One region of the Janthinobacterium sp. GW822-FHT07H10 genome, then DNA from elsewhere that is predicted to be linked to it. Evidence: predicted binding sites of a transcription regulator. Region 1 holds the regulator's gene; each other region holds the start of a gene.
The links. Region 1 encodes sigma-54, which starts transcription at its own class of promoters, with help from an activator protein. Its sites were predicted from a motif close to TGGCANGNAANCTGCTTT; they were not measured.
Positions count from the first base shown of each region.

Region 1 (6,933 bases):
TGCCGGCCGCGCAGGTGATCGACTTCCTGCGCGTCTACCTGTCGAAGAAGTTGGCGCAGCGCATCATCATGCATGGCGTGTTCATGGACGTGCTGGGCGTCGGCGTGCTGATCACGGGCGACTCGGGCCTGGGCAAGAGCGAACTGGGCCTGGAACTGATCTCGCGCAGCCATGGCCTGGTGGCCGACGACGCCGTCGAGTTCTCGCGCATCGCGCCGAACATGATCGAAGGCCGCTGCCCGCCCCTGCTGCAAAACCTGCTGGAAGTGCGGGGCCTGGGTTTGCTCGACATCAAGGCCATCTTTGGCGAAACGGCCGTGCGCCGCAAGATGCGCCTGAAACTGATCGTGCACCTTGTGCGCCGCAACGCGCTGGAAGAGGAAGTCGAGCGCCTGCCATTCCTGTTTCCCACGGAAGACGTGCTGGGCTTGCCCGTGCGCAAGGTCGTCATCCCCGTCGCCGCCGGCCGCAACATCGCCGTGCTGCTGGAAGCGGCCGTGCGCAATACCATCTTGCAACTGCGCGGCATCGACACCTTGCAGGAGTTCATGGAGCGGCAACGACTCGCCATGAGTGGCGATTAATGTTGCCAAGGAGTCCGCCCTTGCAAGGGCGAACCGTGACGCAGGCACGCAGCCATGCTGCGTCAGTTCCCTGCTGCACCAACGACTCGCCATGAGTGGCGATTAATGTTGCCAAGGAGTTCGCCCTGGCAAGGGCGAACCGTGACGCAGGCACGCAGCCATGCTGCGTCAGTTCCCTGCTGCACCAGCAACGCGCCATGAGTGGCGATGACTGCTGGAGGCAGACCCGTCGACAATAATTAAATGTAACCAATACTAAGACCCCAAATGCAATAATTTGTAAAGATAATTGCCTTCGAGGCAGAGGGCCGATCTTTATTGTATGATCGGCGTATGCATATTGTCCTTATTACCGGAATATCCGGCTCCGGCAAATCCGTGGCACTCAATGTGCTGGAAGATACCGGCTACTATTGTGTCGACAACCTGCCGCCGGCGCTGCTACCCAGCCTGGTGCAAACCCTGCTCGATGAAGGCGCGCCGCAACTGGCCGTGGCCGTCGATGCGCGCAGCGCCGAGTCGCTGACCAGCCTGCCGCACAATGTAGCGCTGCTGCGCGACCAGGGGCATGACGTGAAGGTCATGTTCCTGACAGCCACCACGCACTCGCTGGTGGCGCGCTTCTCGGAAACGCGGCGCAGCCATCCGCTGTCGCATGAACTGCGTCCGAACCAGAACCCGGCCAGCCGCCGCACCCTGATCGAATGCATCTCGGAAGAGCGCGAACGCCTGTCGGCCATCGAACAGCTGGGCCATGTGATCGACACCTCGGAACTGAGCGCCAACAAGCTGCGCGCCTGGATCAAGGATATCGTCGCCTCCGAACGGGCGCCGCTGACCCTGTTCTTCGAATCGTTCGCCTTCAAGCTGGGCGTGCCGCTCGATGCCGATTTCGTCTTCGACGTGCGGGCCCTGCCGAATCCCTATTACGACCTGGCCTTGCGCCCGCTCGACGGCCGCGACGCGCCCGTGATCGCCTTCCTCGATGCGCAACCGAGCGCACTCGAGCTGCTGGCCGACATACGCACCTTCATCGAGAAATGGCTGCCATCATTCAAATCCGACAACCGCAGCTACCTGACCGTGGCGCTCGGCTGCACGGGCGGCCAGCACCGCTCCGTGTACATGGCGGAACGGCTGGCGCAGTATTTCAGCCCGAATGAACGCGTCGTCCTGCGCCACCGCGAACGTAGCTAGAACGCCAGGCGACCGCGCGTCGCTTGTATGTGGCCCTGTTAATTCAGATGGCAAAGCGGATGCACTTGCGCCGGCCAGACCGGTGCAAAGAAGCGCGCCACCATGGCCGCATCGACCTCGTCCAGGCTGGCCGGCTGCCAGCGCGGCGCATTGTCCTTGTCGACCACCAGCGCGCGCACGCCTTCGAGCACCTCGCCATGCGCAAAATTGTGGCGCACCAGCGTGCGCTCCATGCGCAGGCAATCGGCCACGCCCAGGTGTGCGCCGCGCTGCAGTAATTCCAGGGTGACCGACATCATCAGCGGCGAGCGCAAACGCATTGCCGCCAGCGCCTTGGCCGCGAACGCACTGTCATCCTGCGCCAGCGATGCCATGATGGCCGCCACGGAAGCGGCACTGAAATGGCGGTCCAGCGCCGTGCGCGCGGCCGCCAGCACAGAGACGCCAGCCTGCGCCTGGAATGGCGCCGCCAGGGCCTTGATGGCCACCGGCAAGCCTTCACCGGGCGTCGACTCGAACAGGGCCGTCAGCGCCTCCATGGCCGTCTCCGGCAGATACACATCGGCCAGGCCTGTATACAGCGCATCGGCCGCGCCGATGGTCAGGCCCGTCAAGCCCAGGTACAGACCCAGCTGGCCAGGCAGGCGCGACAGAAAATAGCTGCCGCCCACATCGGGGAACAGGCCAATATTGACTTCTGGCATGGCCATGCGCGTGCGGCCCGTCACGATGCGCAAGCGGTTGCCGGGGCCGGCCTGCGCCACGCCCATGCCGCCGCCCATCACCACGCCATCCATCACGGCGATATACGGTTTCGGATAGAAATGGATTAAATGATTTAAAGCATATTCTTCTGTAAAGAAATCTTCCAGCAATGCACTGCCACCCTGCGGCGTGGCCCGGCCCGCATCGTAAAAGAAGCGGATGTCGCCGCCGGCGCACAGGGCTTTTTCGCTGCTCGAGCGTATCACCACGGCGTCCACCTGCGGATCGTCGCGCCAGGCCAGCAAGGCGGCACTCATGGTGCGCACCATCTCCAGCGACAGGGAATTCAAGGCTTTCGGGCGGTCGAGCACGATGTGCGCGGTGCGGTTGCGGATGGAGGTGTGGACGAAGTCGCTCATGGCAGGCAGGCAAGAAGTGAAAGTGCCAACATTCTAGCGCCTGCAGGAGCAACCTTGCGTTCGGCCAGGCGATCCGTGCGCAAGGGTGACGGGCGCAAAAAAGGGCGCAAGATGTGCGCCCTTAGTTGATCACAACTGCGAGAAGCGGGTGGCCTTAGACGGCGACGACGGCTTCATCCTCTGAGTTGTCTGGCAGATGCTTGATCGCCTCTTTACCGTGCCCTTGCACTTTGCTTTTGTATTTCATCACTTGCCGGTCCAGCTTGTCGATCAGGGTATCGATCGCGGCATACAGGTCTTGCGCCAGGCTTTCCACATAGACGGTCTTGCCACTCAGACGCAGGTTGACTTCGGCCTTTTGACGCTTTTCTTTCTCTTTGAGGTTGTCCACGGTCAGAATCACGGCGATATCGATAACGTGATCGAAATGACGTTTCACGCGCTCCAGCTTCGTTTGTACGTATTCACGAATGGCTGGTGTCACTTCGAGATGATGTCCGCTGATGGTGAGATTCATACACACTCCTAAAGATGATCGGGTTCGTGCGGTATCCATCGTATCCGGCCCGCAGAGGAACCGAAAAAACTACAAGCACTTACGCAGACTCACTGGCGGAATTTTCAACGCTTCCCGGTATTTGGCAACAGTACGTCGCGCAATCACCATGCCTTGTTCTCCCAGCATGTCCGCAATCTTACTGTCGGATAAAGGATTTTTAGGGTCTTCTGCTCCTGTCAGTTGCACGATCAATGCCCGTATCGCCGTCGATGACGCTTCGCCCCCCGCTTCGGTGGCGACGTGGCTACCAAAGAAATATTTCAACTCGAACATGCCGTGCGGGGTCAGCATGTACTTTTGAGTTGTTACCCGCGAGATAGTACTCTCGTGTAAACCCAGTGTATCAGCTATTTCACGGAGCACAAGGGGGCGCATGGCAACGGCCCCATGCGAGAAAAAGTTCTTTTGTCTTTCTACTATCGCCTGCGCCACGCGCAGGATCGTGTCGAAGCGCTGGCGCATATTCTTGATCAGCCACTTGGCTTCCTGCAACTGTGCACCCATGGCGCCTTCGCCCTTGCCCTGCTTGAGCAGGTTGGCATACATGGCATTGACGCGCAGGCGCGGCATGACGTCATTGTTCAGCGTCACCTGCCAGCCATTGCGCGCGCGCTTGACAACCACGTCCGGCACCACGTAGTCGGAAACGTCGGAGGCGAACACGGCGCCCGGGTGCGGATTGCACAGGCGAATCACGGTCTGCGCCTCGCGCAAGTCTTCGTCGTCGCAATCGAGGGCTTTTTTCAGCTTGTTGAAATCGCGCTGGGCAAACCAGGCCAGGTGCTTTTCCACGATGACGATGGCCATGCGGCGCGTCACCAGGGCGATATGCGGCAAACGCTTGATTTGCAGCGCCAGGCATTCGGAGGCGTTGCGCGCCCCCACGCCTGGCGGATCGAAGCTTTGCAGCAGCGCCAGTGCCGTGCGCAGCTCGTCGGCGTCGATGTCCAGCTCCGCCGGCAGGCGCGCCAGGATGTCGTCGAGCGACTCTTCCAGGTAGCCATTGTCGTCGAGGGCGTCGATGATCAGCTCGACCAGCGCGCGGTCGCGCAATTCTAGCACCGTCACGCGCATCTGCTCCATCAGGTGTTCGCGCAAGGTGCAGTGATGGGCTTCGAGTTGCGGACGGGCATCTTCGTCGTCGGGCGCCTTGCCACGGCTCGCTTCGCTCCAGTCGCTGTCGCCGCCATCCATGGCGGCCGGACTCTCGCCCGCCTCGCCGTCAAACCCATCCGCTTCGGCCGGCGCGGCGGGCGCCTCCTGGCTCGGTGGCTGAGGCGGTGCCTCGGCCGGCGCGGCCGTCGAACTCAAGGCGCCATCGGACAGCAGGCGCAACGAGCGGTCGAGCGGATCGTCGAGACGCTCGAGCAGGGGATTGTCCGTCAACAGCTGCTCTAGCTCCTGGTGCAATTCCAGGGTAGACAATTGCAACAGGCGTATCGATTGCTGCAACTGCGGCGTCAGTGCCAAGTGCTGCGAGGTGCGCAGCTGCAATGATTGTTTCATTGGCTCACATGCGGAAGTGTTCGCCCAGATAGACCCGGCGTACCGACTCGTTCGCGATGATGTCGTCGGGGCGTCCCGACGCCAGCACCGAGCCCTGGTTGATGATGTAGGCACGGTCGCAGATACCCAGCGTCTCGCGTACATTATGGTCGGTGATCAGCACACCGATATTGCGCTCCTTCAAGAAACGCACGATGCGCTGGATTTCGATCACGGCGATCGGATCGACGCCGGCGAACGGTTCGTCGAGCAGCACGAAACGCGGGTCCGTGGCCAGCGCACGGGCGATTTCCACGCGGCGGCGCTCGCCGCCCGACAGCGACAGGGCCTGGTTCTCGCGCAGCTTTTCAATCTGCAAGTCGGCCAGCAATTTATCCAGGCGCTCCTCGATCTCGGCCTTCGTCAACGGACGGCCTTCGACGGTCTGGATTTCCAGCACGGCGCGGATATTGTCTTCCACCGTCAGCTTGCGGAAAACGGACGCTTCCTGCGGCAGATAGGACAGGCCCATCTGCGCGCGGCGGTGGATCGGCAGCCTGGAAATATCCACGCCGCTGATATCGATGGTACCGCCATCCGACGGCACCAGGCCGACGATCATGTAGAACGAGGTGGTCTTGCCGGCGCCGTTCGGCCCCAGCAGACCCACCACTTCACCGCATTCGACTTGCAGCGAAACATCATGCACGACTTGCCGCTTGCCATAGGTCTTTTGCAGCCCGCGGACGATCAGGGTACTGCCGCAACGTGTATTTTCCATTATTTCTTTCCTGGCGCGGGCGCCGCCGGCGCTTTCTCCGCCGCGGGTGCCTTGGTCTTCGGCTGGATCACCATGCGCACGCTACCGGCGCCCGGGGCGCTGGTGCCGCTGTCACTGTTTTCCATCTTGAACACTTCGTTGCGGCTGTCATATGAAATGAAGGCGCCATTGGCCACATCGGTGATTTTCGTGCCTTCCAGGCGCGTCAGCTTGGCCTTGGAAAACAGTTTCACCACTTCCGTCTTGTTATCGTATTCCACGCGCTCCGCTTCGCCTTCGACCCACAGGTCGCCCGCGCCATCGCGCTTCTGGCGGAAGGTGGCCAGCTTGCCCGGATCGGCCCAGAAGGTGATGAACTGGTAGCCTTGCGGGTCTTCCGTGATCAGGGCCCGCCCCGCCTTCATGGTCAAGGTGCCCTTCACCAGCACCACGTCGCCCGTCAGAGTACGGACTTGCTTGATGTCATCCATCTGGCCGCGCTGGGCCGTGATGACGGCTTCCTTCTCGGAATCGGCCTTCTCGGCATGCGCCGCACCCATCACGCCCAGCGAGCAGACGGTCGACAATAGAGTCAACAGCAAGATGTTCTTCATATTATGGTTTCCTTGTTTCATTCTGTCAGTGTGCCGCCGCGGCCGGGCGCGGTTTCGGCGGGAGGACGATGCGCAGCGCCTGCTGCACTTCCACCACACCGGTGGCGTTATTGGCTTTCATGCCCACGCCGGTCACGTGGGAGACCCCCATCAGCATGTCGACCGGCACGTCCGTTTCCATGCGCTCTTCATCGGGGAACACCGTCAGTGCTTCCGTCTTGAGCGTCAGGTTCTGCGCCTTGGGACTGGCCACGCGGTCGATCACGACCTTGCGGTGCAGCTGCAATCGGGTATTGCCCTCGTCGATATGCGCCAGCTCCGCGTTCATGTTCATCGGCGGCATGCCGGGCGTCAGCTTGCGCACGAAAGGCTGGTCGATATCGGATGAATCATCGGCCGGGTAATGCGTGAGCTTGGTGCCGGATACGATATAGCTGGGCTTGCCAGTCAAATCCATGCGCACCAGGCTGAAATTGGTGATGAAATAGTCGGGTTCGTCCAGGTGCTTGCTGGCCGTGATGTCCTGGCCATTCTTGTTCATCACTTCGAGCAGCCAAAAGCTGCCCAGCGCGAACACGACCGCTCCCAGCACGGTAAAAATCATGCGCCA
Region 1 is NZ_JBXAKS010000003.1:65,911-72,843, forward strand. It holds gene hprK (HPr(Ser) kinase/phosphatase) at 1-584, shown strand, start outside; gene rapZ (RNase adapter RapZ) at 918-1,781, shown strand; gene AC1RDJ_RS08055 (enoyl-CoA hydratase/isomerase family protein) at 1,820-2,905, opposite strand; gene hpf (ribosome hibernation-promoting factor, HPF/YfiA family) at 3,060-3,422, opposite strand; gene AC1RDJ_RS08065 (RNA polymerase factor sigma-54) at 3,492-4,970, opposite strand; gene lptB (LPS export ABC transporter ATP-binding protein) at 4,975-5,730, opposite strand; gene lptA (lipopolysaccharide transport periplasmic protein LptA) at 5,730-6,323, opposite strand; gene lptC (LPS export ABC transporter periplasmic protein LptC) at 6,349-6,933, opposite strand, start outside.

Region 2 (6,933 bases), on a different contig from region 1:
GGGATCAGCGGCGATGCCGCGTGGGCGCTTGCCCGCCGCAATCTGGCGTACCACCTGGTCGGTAGCCGTGTCGATCACGCTCAGGGTGCCCGATTTTTCATTGGGAACATAGGCAAAAGGAGCGGCCTGGACCGCCATGCTGGCCAACACAGGCAGCAGCCAGCAAACCCGGCGCAAGCGTAAGAAGAAGTTGGGCATAATCACCTTTTCAATGAAAAAACACAGGAAAAGCGCGCGGGAGCGGCGCAAGTGACAATTGCTGTATGCAAACGCCGTGCCACTGGCAGGCGTATAATTTCAGCCCACCAATGGAGACATGGCAGGCATATTGCTTGATAAAACTATGCAGACCTGTACCGCGCACGCGGTCAAGCAGGCTTTTATACACATTGGAGAATCCGCATGCAGCATCGTTTCCGCCTGAACACCATCGCCAGCCTGTTTGTCGCCGGCAGCGCCACCTTCGCCCCCCACGCTTTCGCCACCGAGGCGGCAGACCTGGCTGGCGGGCAACTGATGGACACGGTGGTCATCAGCGGCAGCCGCATCGCCCATCCCAGCCAGGAAGTACCAGCCTCCATCGACGTGGTCGACAGCGCCCGCATCCAGGATGGACAAATCCGCGTCAACGCCTCGGAAGCGCTGGCTGCCGTGCCGGGCCTGGTCGTGCAGAATCGCCAAAACTACGCACAAGACTTGCAGATCTCGTCGCGCGGCTTCGGCGCCCGCTCGGCCTTCGGCGTGCGTGGCGTCAAGCTGATCAGCGATGGCATTCCTGCCAGCATGCCCGACGGCCAGGGCCAGGCCGCCACCTTCAACCTCGATACGGCCGAGCGCATCGAAGTGCTGCGCGGACCGTTTTCTGCCATCTACGGCAATCACTCGGGCGGCGTGATCCAGCTGTTTTCCAAGGATGGGCAAAAGCCCCCATCCGTCGAACTGAATGTGACGGGCGGCAGCGATGGCACCAGCAAGGTCGATGTCTCGACGCAAGGCCAGGCGGGCGCCATCGGCTACGTGCTCGACGGCTCGCGCTTCCGCACGGATGGCTTCCGCGACCACAGCGCCGCCACGCGCGAACAGGCGTTCGGCAAGATCACCGTCAAGCCCACCGCGGACAGCAAGCTGACCATCGTCGCCAATAGCCTGCATCAAGGCAACACGCAAGACCCGCTGGGCGCCACCTGGACCACGTTTGCCCGCGACCCGCGCGCCGGCGAAATCGACGCGAGCGACACGCAAAACCCGAAACGCACCCTGGCCGAGCGCTACAACACGCGCAAGAGCATCGACCACCAACAGATCGGCGCCACCTACGAACAGTCGTTCGGCGACGACCGTCTGCATGTGATGGTGTATGGCGGCAACCGCGACGTGATCCAATACCAGGCATTTACCAAGGGTTTTCAGGCGCCAGCGAGCCACTCAGGCGGCGTGGTCGACTTCCAGCGCCAGTTCTACGGCATCGACACCAACTGGCTGCATGTGAACCAGCTGGCCGGTGGCAAACTGAGCACCACCATCGGCATCGACTATGGCCGCTCCAGCGATGACCGCACCGGCTATGAAAATTTCATCGGCAATACGTTTGGCGTGAAGGGCAAGCTGCGCCGCGACGAGCAGGATGTCGTCTCCAGCCTCGATCCGTATATCCAGACGGAATGGCAAAGCGGTCCATGGCTGCTCAGCGCAGGTTTGCGCTATAGCAAAATGAAAGTTTCGGTCAACGACCATTTCCTCAGCAATGGCAACGATAGCGGCAGCCTGGACTTCAGCCATACGACGCCAGTGCTGGGCCTGCTCTACAAGCTGACGCCGAACGTCAACGTGTACGCCAGCGCCGCGCGCGGCTTCGAGGCTCCCACCCTGAACGAACTGTTTTACTCGGGCACGGGCGCCGGTTTCAATTTCAATTTGAAACCAGCCACCAGCACCAACCTGGAAGCGGGCGTCAAGGCCAGGGTCGCCAACAATACGCATGTGAACGCGGCCTTGTTCCAGATCAAGACCAACGACGAACTGGTAGTGGACAGTTCCAGCGGCGGGCGCACCAGCTACCGCAATGGCGGCAAAACCTTACGCCAAGGTATGGAAGTGTCGCTCGATTCCAGCCTGCCGTATGGCTTCACGACGAAGGTGGCGCTGACCAGCCTGCATGCCGTGTATGACCAGGCCTTCGGCGCCGTTAGCGAAGGCAGCCGCTTGCCAGGCGTTCCCAGCGCCAATCTGTTCGCGGAACTGGCCTGGAAAGATACGCTCGACCGCTTCGGCGCGGCACTGGAAAGCGTCGCCAGCAACCAGGTGTATGCGGAAGACAGCAACAGCGAAAAACCGGCGCCCGGCTACACGGTGTTCAATGCGCGGTTCAATGCCAAGCAAAGCATGGGCAACTGGCGCTTCAAGGAATTTGCCCGCCTGAACAATCTGTTTGACAAGACTTACGTGGGTTCCGTCATCGTCGGCGATAGCAACAAGCGCTACTATGAAGCGGCGCCGGGGCGCAATTGGTTGCTGGGTGTCAGCGCCCAATACACTTTTTAAGTACGCCTGAAAAAAGTCCATAACCGCTGCATTGCCTGGTCGCACTATTCGTACTGCCTGTGGCAATGCGCCTTGCCCTGAACAGTGTTCAGGCGTTCTGATGATAAAAAAGCCCGCGCATCGTCCGATGCGCGGGCTTTTCAACTGGAGCGCGAGACTTCAGGGCCGCGCTTCCTTCACCCCATGTTTCTCGAAAATGGCTTTCAATTCGCCGCTGGCAGCCATCTCGTTCATGGCCGCCAGCAGCAGCTTGCCCACGTCCAGTTGCTGCCGGCTGACGGCCAGGCCCACGGCCCAGCCGGCACGCGGCAAGCGGGCGAACGCCACTTCGTTCACGGCGAAGGCCGGATCGCTTTTCAGCACGGACTCGATTTCCGAGCGATTCGCCAGCACGGCATCGAGCTGCCCCGCCTGCAATTGCTGCAAGGCTTCGGCGGCCGTGTCGAAGATGCGCACGTCGTCGCGGTACTTGCCATCGTCTTCGCCCAGCATCAGCATGGCCGCGATCGATACCTTTTCCACGCCGATGCGCTTGCCGGCCAGCGAGGCGACGCCATCGAACTGCGGCACGGCTTGCGTGCGGCGTGCCAGGCGCACGGTTTCCACGTAATACGGCGCAAAGATCTCGACCTTGTCGTTGTCGGCCATCAGTTTTTTATCGACCGGCACGTGCAGCATCACGTCGGCTGGACCGTAACCGAGGTAATGCCCCTTCCACACCATATTGCGCAAATCGTCATTCAGGTTTTCGCCGGCGGGAAATGGCAGCAGACTCAGCTTGAGTCCCAGCTTTTTCGCCAGCGCTTCGGCAATGTCGATATCGATGCCCGCGCCCTTGTCGGAAAACGGGGCGAATTCGCTATACACGGCCACCTTCAGGCTGCCCGACTGTTGCACTTTCTGCCAGTCGGCGCGTACCGGCGCGGCCGCGCACAGGGCCAGGCAAGCGAGCGCAATCATCGCGCGCGCGCGCCGGAGTTGGAATGAACGCATGGGATTCCTTCGTGATCAGTTCGACTCGCGGCGGGTTTCCAGGTAGGTCTTGATGGCCCACATGGCTTCCTGATTGAACACGCCTTCAAACGGCGGCATGTACACGGCGCCGTTGCGCACTTTGCCGTGGCGTATGGTCGCCAGGTAATAATTATCCGTTTCCTTGTAGCACGCTTGTTTCTTTGTCTCATTCTTGATGCTGAAACAATCGCGGTCCAGCTGGCGCAAGTCCGGCGCGATGCCGCCCGAGATGGCTTCGATGCCGTGGCAGCGCGCGCAATTCTGGTTGTAGGCCGAGGTGCCCACAGTCAAGGCCAGCTTGTTGCCCCGGTACGGATTCTGCTCCAGCCACTTGTCGCCCACCTTGGGCAAGCCCGTGGTGTCGACGCCTTGCGGCGTGACATTGCCATGCGCATAGGCATCGGGCAAGGTCAGCAGGGAAGTGAGGGCGACAGCGCCGGCGGCCGCCATGCCGAGCAGGGTAGGAATGGAATAGGTCATGCTGGTCTCCTTGGTTTTTTTGGTCAATAAACAGGAAGAGCAAATGCCATGCCATGCGCGCACGCCCCGCGGCAGGCGAACCATGTCTCAATTTGGAACAGCTGCAACACGCGCCTGTGTCACCGCGCGCGTCAGGCGGCGGCAACCGTACAGATGCTGGCCCGCTCCTGTTGCTCGAAAGTGATACGCACAGGCAAGAACCTGGCGATCACCTCGGCATTCGTCAATGCATGCTGCGACACCTTGCTGCAGCTAAACGTGCCGCCGCCGGCCAGCGCCATCGGCAGCAAGAGCTGGTCGGCCAGGTGTTCGCCCACGGCCGCGTCCGACTTGCAATAGGCGCGCACTTCGTTCAACAGGCGCTTGGCCACCGATTCCGCCAGCAACGATTTTTCGCCGAAGGAAGCAAATACTTCCGTCACGTGTTCATGCTCGAGCGTCAGCAACAGGACATTGCCCGGCCCCTGCTCCGCCGGCAAGCCGACGATGCGCAGCTGCTTGCCGCTCCAGCCCATGCCGCTGGCGACACGCTCGAGCTCGCGCTGCGCCACATTCACGTGCACGCCCGCCACCACGCTTTCCGCAAATCCGGCCTGCCGTTCGCCGCGCTGCAGCAATGCAATGGGCTTCAAACGGGCGCAAGGCTGCACGGTGGCAATCACCTCGCCGCCGCCGGCCGGATAAAAACCATAGCGTCCCAGCGCGATATCGATGTCGGCGCCCATCTGCGCCATGGCCCGGCTATACGCGCGCTGCAGGAAATGCACGGGCGGCGCCATGGGATTATGCGTGCCGCCCCTGATGCGCACAGTCGAGGGCGCATCCGCATGCAGCAGCGCCGGCAGCAAGGTTTGCAGTACCAGGGTGCAACTACCGGCGCTGCCGATGGCGAAACGGTAATCGCCGCCACGCAGGGTGCCCGGCACGAACTCCAGGCTGGATGCGCCCAGCGCAACCGGTGTCATGCGCGCGCCGCAAATGGCGGCTGCAGCCTGTACCGCCACCAGATGCTGGCGCAGCAAACCGGGCTTGGCCCGGCCCGCGCGGATATTGATCAACCGAAATGGCTGGCCCGTGATCATGGACAGGCTCAGCGCCGAGCGCAAAATCTGCCCGCCGCCTTCGCCTTGTGCTCCATCTATTTCTATCATCTCTGCTTTCTTTATTGTTTAACCTTTGACGCAGACGACCTGCTTCAGGATATGCACGACATCGACCAGCTCGCGCTGCGCCAGCATCACCGCATCGATATCCTTGTAGGCCATCGGGATCTCGTCGATCACATTCTCATCCTTGCGGCATTCGACGCCTTGCGTGGCGCGGATCTGGTCGTCGAGGTTGAAGCGCCGCTTCGCTTCCGTGCGGCTCATCGTGCGTCCCGCACCGTGGCTGCAGCTATGGAAACTCTCCGCGTTGCCTTTGCCGCGCACGATAAAGCTCTTCGCGCCCATGGACCCGGGAATGATCCCCAGTTCCCCCGCGCGGGCCGATACGGCGCCCTTGCGCGTGACCAGCACATCCTTGCCGAAGTGGTGCTCCTTCTGCACATAGTTATGGTGGCAATTGACGGCCTCCACATGCGTCTGGAACGGTTTATGGATGACCGTGCGCACGGCCGCGATCAGGTTCTGCATCATCACTTCACGGTTATTGCGCGCGAAACGCTGGGCCCAGCCCACCGCCTCCACATAATCGTCGTAATGCTGCGTTCCCTCTGCCAGGTAGGCCAGGTCCTGGTCCGGCAGGTTGATGAAATGGGTGCGCATATCTTGCTTGGCCAGTTCGATGAAATGGGTGCCGATGGCATTGCCCACGCCACGCGAACCCGAATGCAGCATGAACCACACGGCTCCCTGCTCGTCGAGGCACACTTCGACGAAGTGGTTACCGCTGCCCAGGGTACCCAGGTGGCGGTAGTTATTCGTATTTTTCAGCTTTGGCGTTTTCAGGCAGATGGCATCGAATTCGTCTTTCAGCTGCAGCCAGGCGGCATCGACCACCGATGGCGGGTTCTGCCACGAACCTTCGTCGCGACCACGGTGGCCGCGCGTCTTCGGCGACATCCCGTGCGGAATGGCGCGCTCGATGGCGCTGCGCAGCGGCCCAAGATTATCGGGCAAGTCATTCGCCGTCAGCGTAGTCTTCGCCGCCATCATGCCGCAACCGATATCCACGCCGACGGCCGCCGGAATCACGGCGCCGAGGGTGGGAATCACGCTGCCGATGGTCGATCCTTTACCCAGGTGGACGTCCGGCATGACGGCGATGTGCTTGTAAATGAATGGCAAGGTCGCCGTATTGCGCAATTGTTTTTTAGCCGCTTCTTCGACAGGCACGCCACGCGTCCACATTTTGACGGGACGGCTGCCTTCGGTATGCAGGACTTCGTATTCTTCATTCTTCATCAGTGTTCTCTTTTTCTATTTTATATGGGGGTGATGACAAGGGTTGGTGAAATTTTCAGCCGACGTATCGGCCCTGGATGTAATTCCACCGGCATTCATCAGTACAACAACCCGACCAGGGATGACAGGATTTTCTGGCGGCGCACTGCGCGCGCCAGGCCGGTCTGACTCGGCTATCGATGTAATCCTGCCGGCATTCGGGGTACGACGGCGCATGACAAGGTTGAACAGGACGTCTTTAATGTAGTCTTGTCCGCATTCCTGCGCTTTACTTCACGCGCTACTTCAACAACCTGCAGCGATATCGATGGCGGCGATTTCTCCCACCCAGTGCGCTGGATCCAGCTGGCCGGCGGCAAAGGCGGCGATGATCTTGAAGACGTCGTCGGAAAAACCGCCGATATTCAGAATATCTTCACGCTCCATCGCCTGCGTCGTGGCATGCGGCGCAATATCGATGCACACCAGCCTGGCCTGCGGATTGCGCTGCTTG
Region 2 is NZ_JBXAKS010000026.1:4,167-11,099, reverse strand. It holds gene AC1RDJ_RS27980 (beta-propeller fold lactonase family protein) at 1-138, opposite strand, end outside; gene AC1RDJ_RS27975 (TonB-dependent receptor family protein) at 403-2,541, shown strand; gene AC1RDJ_RS27970 (substrate-binding periplasmic protein) at 2,701-3,534, opposite strand; gene pedF (cytochrome c-550 PedF) at 3,550-4,035, opposite strand; gene rtcA (RNA 3'-terminal phosphate cyclase) at 4,167-5,186, opposite strand; gene AC1RDJ_RS27955 (RtcB family protein) at 5,205-6,440, opposite strand; gene AC1RDJ_RS27950 (vWA domain-containing protein) at 6,726-6,933, opposite strand, start outside.
Region 2: a site for sigma-54 is predicted at 4,072-4,089, ahead of pedF (cytochrome c-550 PedF). Genes of this name have one in related genera too.

Region 3 (6,933 bases), on a different contig from region 1:
TTTGCGATGGCCGTCTTCAGCTGCCGGTAGCGGCTGCTGATGGCCTCGGCGGCGTGGCTGGGGGCGCCATGCCCGATGGCCGCGACGACGGCGGAAGTGATCAAGTCCATGCGCCACCTGCCTCTCTATGCAATATGGATAGCCTGGCTAGCCATATTGCCATAAAAGCACGCGGAAGGCGACTTGTCCAGCACCGCGCGCAGGCGGTGCGCGGCAGATCAATGCTGCTTGTCGTCGCTGAATTGCTGCGCCAGCGATTGCAGGGGCGCCACGCTCAGGCCGCCACGGCTGACGTGTCCGGGAATGCTGACGCGCACGGGCTTGCTGTGCATATTCGTCGACGACAGCACGTTGGTGGTGGTTTCCGGCGTGGCATTCCACACGGGATCGGCGATGCCTTCGAACACATGTTTCAATTGCTCGCCCCACGTGTCGCGGATCATGCGGAAATACTGGTTCTTTTCATCGATGGTGACGAAGCGCGTGACGGCCAGGCTGTCCGTCCCGTAGACGAGCAGATCCAGCGGCAAACCGACGGAAATGTTCGAGCGCAAGGTGGAGTCCATGGAAATGAGTGCGCACTTGGCCGCCTCGTCCAGGCGCGTGGTCGGGTTGATGACCCTGTCGATGATGGGCTTGCCGTACTTGGCTTCGCCGATCTGGAAATACGTGTTTTCATCGTGCGATTCGATGAAATTGCCGGCCGAATACACCTGGAACAAACGGCAGCGCTCGGCGCCTATCTGGCCCCCTAGAATGATGCTGACATTGAAATCGATGCCGCACTCGGCCAGGGCCTTCGCTTCGCGCTGGTGTACGGTTCGCACGGCTTCGCCCACGATGCGGGCCGCGTCGTACATGCTGGCCACGTTCCAGATGCTGCGTCCGTCCGCATCCACGTGTTCGGACACGAGCTGGCGGATGGCTTGCGAGATCGACAAGTTTCCTGCCGTCATCAACACCAGCATGCGGTCGCCCGGGTTTTCAAACACGCTCATCTTGCGGAAGGTGCCCACCTGGTCCACGCCAGCGTTGGTGCGGGAGTCGGACAGGAAGACCAGGCCTTCGTTCAGGCGCACGCCTATGCAATAAGTCATCGTAGCAAATCGAGTAAAAGGGGAAGCATTCTACACCAGCCAGGCCCAGGCGATCCGCCGCAAGGCCCGGCCAGCCTCATTCCTGCAGGGTTACACGGGTACTATCTGTACATCGACGCGCAACGTTTCCGTGCCGCCACCCTGGCGCACGCCGCGCACGGGGGCGGCCGAATCGTAGTCGCGGCCGATGGCCAGCCGGCAATACGCATCCGTCATCAGGCGCGCATGCGTGACGTCGATGCTGACCCAGCCCGCGAAGTCCGTATCCTCGGCCCAGGCATCGACCCAGGCGTGGCTGGCCGCGTGGCCCGTCGTTTCCGGGTCGATATAGCCGGAGACATAGCGGGCCGGGATGCCCCACGCATGGCAGCAGGCCAGGAACAGGTGCGCGTGGTCCTGGCACACGCCACGGCCCAGGGCCAGGGCGTCGCCGGCCGTGGTGGTGACCATGGTGGCGCCGCTTTCATAGGCCACCTTGCCGACGATGCTTTCGGCCAGGCGCAGCAAGTGGCCCGTGCCGGCCGTCACGCGCCGGTCCGGCAGGCTGGCGCAAGCCAGCTCCAGGATGGCCGGGTTGGCCTGCGTCAGCGGCGTCGGCATGGTAAACAACAGCGGCGACAGGGTATCGACCAGGTTCAGCCGTCCCTTGTGCGGGTAGATGGTTTCCACCACGCCCTGGGCGACCAGGCTCAGCGATTGATGGCTGCCATTGATGGTCAGCATGTGCGACAGGTTGCCGTAGGCATCCGTGTAGGCGTGGCACCGGCCCGGCGTCGTGATCTGCCAGGACAGGGCGCGCTGCTGCGGCTCGATACGCGGCGTCAGGTGCAGCTGCTGGATGGTGTAGGCCAGCGGCGCGCTGTAGGCGTAATGGGTTTCGTGGCGGATGGTGAGCTGCATCAGGCCGCCAAGGGAACGAGGAAGTCGCGGCTGACCCGGTTGCCCAGGTCATAGATGTTTTCCAGAAACTCCGTCAGGGTCAAGTGCAGGCCCGCCTTCATGATGTCGTCGATATGGCCGAATTTCAGCTCCGCATGCAGCTTGCCGGCGAAACGCTCCGTATCGGCCGAGACATCGTTGCGGATATGTTTCAGGTTTTCCACCACGTCTTCCATGCAGGCAAGCAGGGACCTGGGCATGTCGCCGCGCAGCATCAGCAATTCCGCCACCCTGGCCGGCGTGATGACGTCGCGGTACACCTTGCGGTAGATTTCAAAGCCGGAGACGGAGCGCAGCAGCGCCGCCCAGTAGTAAAAATCGCGCTGCGTGATGTCTTTTGACGTGTCGCGCGCGCCGTGGAACTTCACGTCGAGGATGCGCGCCGTGTTGTCGGCCCGCTCGAGGAAGGTGCCGAGGCGGATGAAATGGATGGCCTCATCCTTGAGCATGGTGCCCAGGGTCACGCCGCGCGACAGGTGCGAGCGGTACTTCACCCATTCGAAGAACTGGCTGGGGTCCGTTTCCAGCAGATTGCTTTTCAGGCGTTTCTGCATGTCGAGCCAGGTGGCGTTCTGGATTTCCCACACTTCCGTCGTCAGGGTGCCGCGCACGGCGCGGGCATTTTCGCGCGCGCCCGTCAGGCAGGCGAGGATGGACGACGGGTTGTTCGGGTCGCGCACCATGAAGTCGAGCACGTCGCGCGTGTGGAAGCGGCCATATTTGTGGTCATACGCGCTCTGCAGTTCGGAAATGCCCAGGGTGGCGCGCCAGCCCTGTTCGGCATCCTGCTCGGACTGCGGCAGCATCGAGGTCTGCATGTTGACGTCGAGCATGCGCGCCGTGTTTTCCGCCCGCTCCGTGTAGCGGGCCATCCAGAACAAATGATCGGCGGTGCGGCTCAGCATGTTTTTTCTCCTGCAAAGACGGACGATGGTTCCAGCACCCACGTATCCTTGGTGCCGCCGCCCTGCGAGGAATTGACCACCAGCGAACCTTCGCCGAGCGCCACGCGGGTCAGGCCGCCGGGCACCATGGAAATCGTCTTGCCGGACAGCACGAATGGACGCAAATCGATGTGGCGCGGCGCGATGCCGGCCTCCACATACGTGGGGCAGGCGGACAGGGCCAGGGTGGGCTGGGCGATGTAGCCGCCCGGATTGGCCAGCAGGCGCTGGCGGAAGTCCTCGATCTGCGCGGCGCTCGACGCCGGGCCCACCAGCATGCCGTAGCCGCCGGCGCCATGCACTTCCTTGACGACCAGTTGCGCCAGGTTCGCCAGCACGTAGGACAGATCGGCCGGCTTGCGGCACTGGTAGGTGGGCACGTTGTTGAGGATCGGTTCCTGCGACAGGTAAAACCTGATCATGTCGGGCACGAAAGGGTAGATCGACTTGTCGTCGGCCACGCCCGTGCCGATGGCGTTGGCCAGCGTCACCCTGCCGGCGCGGTAGACGGACAGCAGGCCCGGCACGCCCAGCGACGAGTCCGACCGAAACGCCAGCGGATCGAGGAAATCGTCGTCGACCCGGCGGTAGATGACGTCGACGCGCTTCGGACCGCGCGTCGTGCGCATGTAGACGGAGTTGTCGTTGACAAACAAATCCTTGCCTTCCACCAATTCCACGCCCATCTGCTGGGCCAGGAACGCGTGTTCAAAATAGGCGGAGTTGTACATGCCGGGCGTCATGACGACGACCGTGGGGTCATCGATCCCCATCGGCGCCACGGAGCGCAGGTTGTCGAGCAGCATGTCCGGATAGTGGTCGACGGGGGCGATGCGGTTGCGGGCAAACAGTTCCGGGAACAGCCGCATCATCATCTTGCGGTCTTCCAGCATGTAGGAGACGCCGGATGGCACGCGCAGATTGTCTTCGAGCACATAGAATTCACCCTGGCCGGCACGCACGATGTCGACGCCGGCGATGTGGGCGTAAATGTCGGAAGCGACGGCGATGCCCTGCATTTCCGGGCGGTACTGGGCATTCTTGTAGATTTGCTCGGCGGGAATGATGCCGGCCTTGATGATGTTTTGTTCATGATAAATATCATGGATAAACATGTTCAGCGCCTGCACGCGCTGCACCAGGCCCGTCTGCATCTGCGCCCATTCGGCGGCCGGGATAATGCGCGGGATGGTGTCGAACGGTATCAGGCGTTCCGTGCCGGCATCGTCGCCATACACGGCAAAGGTGATGCCGACCCTGCGGAAGGTGAGGTCGGCTTCGGCCCGCTTGCGGGCGATGGTGTCGGGGGATTGCTGCTCCAGCCAGCTATTAAATTCACGATAGTGTTCACGTACCATGCCGTCCGTACCCACGTCATCTGCAGTCATTTCATTGAAAAAATTTGCCATGTTGTGATTTCCCCTTGAGCCTTGGTCTGACTATAGCTCAGCAGGAAGTGTGCCAATGCCGCAGCAATGCCGCACGCGTGAAATTGTGTAAAAAATGACCACTTTTGTGGCGTAAATCCGTCATCTGCACCGTATTGGTGCGTTACTTGTCAGTTTCTGGGGAAGTCGGCCGGATGGACGAAGGGCCGGCAATCGACGGGCAAGTCGAAGATGAAGCTCGTGCCCGTCTCGGGCGAGCTGTCGACGGCGATGCTGCCGCCATGGCTTTCGGCCACGTTCTGCACGAAGGGCAGGCCGATGCCCCAGCCTGGCGCCGGGCCATGGTTTTCGCGCCGCAGGTAGTCGAAGATGCGCTCGGCCTGTTCCGGTGCGATCGGGTGGCCGCCATTGTGCACGGTGATGATCATGCGTTCGTGCGTCTGTTCCACATGCAAGCCGATGGCGGCGTCATCGCCGTACTTGAGGGCATTGCTGAGCAGGTTTTCCAGCGCGCGCCGCAGCGAATTCTCGCACCACCAGCCGACGACAGATTGCCCATTGACAATACATTTATCGGGCCGCTGCAGGTTGACCTGGCTGGCCACGGCGCGCACCAGCGGCAGCACGTCGAACTGGCTCAGCACCAGCGGCAGCTGCTGGCCCTGGTGGTAGCTGAGGGTGTCGAGCAATTCCTCGATCATGCTGTCGAGCCGCTTGCTGTGTTCGGCAATCTTGTGCGCCAGCACGGCCACCCGTTCCGGTTCGGCTGGCCTGAGCAGCAACTGGGCGCTGGTGCTGATCACGGCCAGCGGATTGCGCATGTCGTGCGACAGGCCGGCCGCGATGCGGCGGCGGAAGCCTTCATGCATGCTGGTAAATTCGCGTATCGATTCGCGGATGCCCACGTCGATCGATTCGTTGATCACGCACCAGTCCTTGCGGCGCAAGGTGATGCCGGACTCGTGGGCGACGGCGGCGAAGCAGTCGCGGAAGATCTGGTATTCCTGGATCACCTGTTCCGGCCCGTAATTGGTCATGCGCGCCCGCTCGTTGCCATGTACGGCCGGCACATTGCTGTTGCTGGCGGCGTTTTCGCGCGGATGGCCAGGCGTCAGGGCCTCGGCCAGGTTGTCGAAAAAGGCCGGCAAGGTATTGATGAGGATGGGCGTGAGCAGCTGGTCGGCGCCGCGCACGCAGGCGCGCACGCGGTCTTCCCAGGCAGTGAGGACGGCGTCGCGCATGGCAAAGATGCGCTGCGCGCGCGCCAGCGGCGGGCCTGCGGCTGCCCGACGATCCGCGTGATGATGCGTGGCGTTACTCACCTGAACTCCCTGGCAGGAATGGCTATGCGCTTAATAGTATGCGCCAAATCAGCCGTCAGGGAAACGCATTATTGTCCAGTATTGGCCTGGCGCAGGGCCGCCTCCAGGCGCGCAAGCGAGGCTGACCAATCGGCCAGGGAAAAGTTCTGTGGATCATCATGACCGTTCGCAAAACCCGTGTCGAGCACGGCGTGGAAGGCGGGAATCAGCCACGTGCCCTTGCGCACGCTGGCGGCCAGGTACAGCAGGGCCAGGCGGTCATACTGCGCCGGCGTGAAACCGGGGTCGGGCGCCAGGCCATCGTTGCCCTTGCCGCCGCCGGGCACGGAACGGCGCGGCTGCACCAGCTCCACGTGCAGGAACAGGCCCGTCAGCGACGGCTTGTCCTTTTCCAGCTTGCTGGCGTAGCCGGCCGTGCCAAAGTCGCGCACCGCCAGCGAATCGCCGAGGCGGTTCACATACACATGGCCTTTCGGACCGCCGCCCAGGGCGGGATTGCGCAGCGTAAAGTCGTTGAAATCCCAGCTGGCGTCGTTGATGTGGGCGGGAATCGCGTCCAGCAGGAAATTCGGGTAGCTGGTGTCGTGGATGACGAAATAGCGGGCCACGGGCGCCACCAGCCGTCCCACGGCGCGCGACAGCGGCGCGTCGACGGCGCCGCCCACGGCCATTTCATCGATGCCGTGCGTGGACAGATACGCGCGCAGGCTGGCCGGGGCGATGTCCGTGCGCTGGCCGACGTGGCTGTCGAGAAAGGCGGGCAGCGGCGCACTGGCGCCCAGGCGCGCATACAGCTTGACGGGGCGTAACAAGCACGTGGCCTGGGCCCGCGCATCGCCCTTGAAGCCGCTTTTCCAGGCAGCATACGGACAGGCAACTTGCTGCTGGGCAGCTGCGGGCAGGGACAGGGCCAGTGACACGAGCAGGGCAGGGGAGAGTTTCATGCGGGCATTGTCGCCGAACCGGGCGTGCCGGCACAGGCGCGCACGCGAAAAAAAAGCTGCCACGGGGAAGGGCAGCTTTATCGCAGGCCGGCGCAGGCTGATTTAGAACGCCACGCTGCCCGAGACGACAAAGGTGCGCGGCGCAGCCAGCACCAGGCTGCCCGCGTCGAACGAGGAGACGGCCGAGGCCCAGTAGCTGCGGTCGGCCACGTTGTCGATGCGCGCGCGCAAGGTCACGTCATGGCCGGCCACCTGGGTCAGGTAGCGCGCGCCGATGTCGACGCGGGTCCAGGATGGCA
Region 3 is NZ_JBXAKS010000006.1:371,014-377,946, forward strand. It holds gene AC1RDJ_RS16670 (alpha/beta hydrolase) at 1-110, opposite strand, end outside; gene AC1RDJ_RS16675 (proteasome-type protease) at 219-1,097, opposite strand; gene AC1RDJ_RS16680 (transglutaminase family protein) at 1,188-1,997, opposite strand; gene AC1RDJ_RS16685 (alpha-E domain-containing protein) at 1,997-2,941, opposite strand; gene AC1RDJ_RS16690 (circularly permuted type 2 ATP-grasp protein) at 2,935-4,389, opposite strand; gene AC1RDJ_RS16695 (sensor histidine kinase) at 4,539-5,690, opposite strand; gene AC1RDJ_RS16700 (hypothetical protein) at 5,759-6,634, opposite strand; gene AC1RDJ_RS16705 (TonB-dependent receptor) at 6,737-6,933, opposite strand, start outside.
Region 3: a site for sigma-54 is predicted at 4,427-4,444, ahead of AC1RDJ_RS16690 (circularly permuted type 2 ATP-grasp protein). Genes of this name have one in related genera too.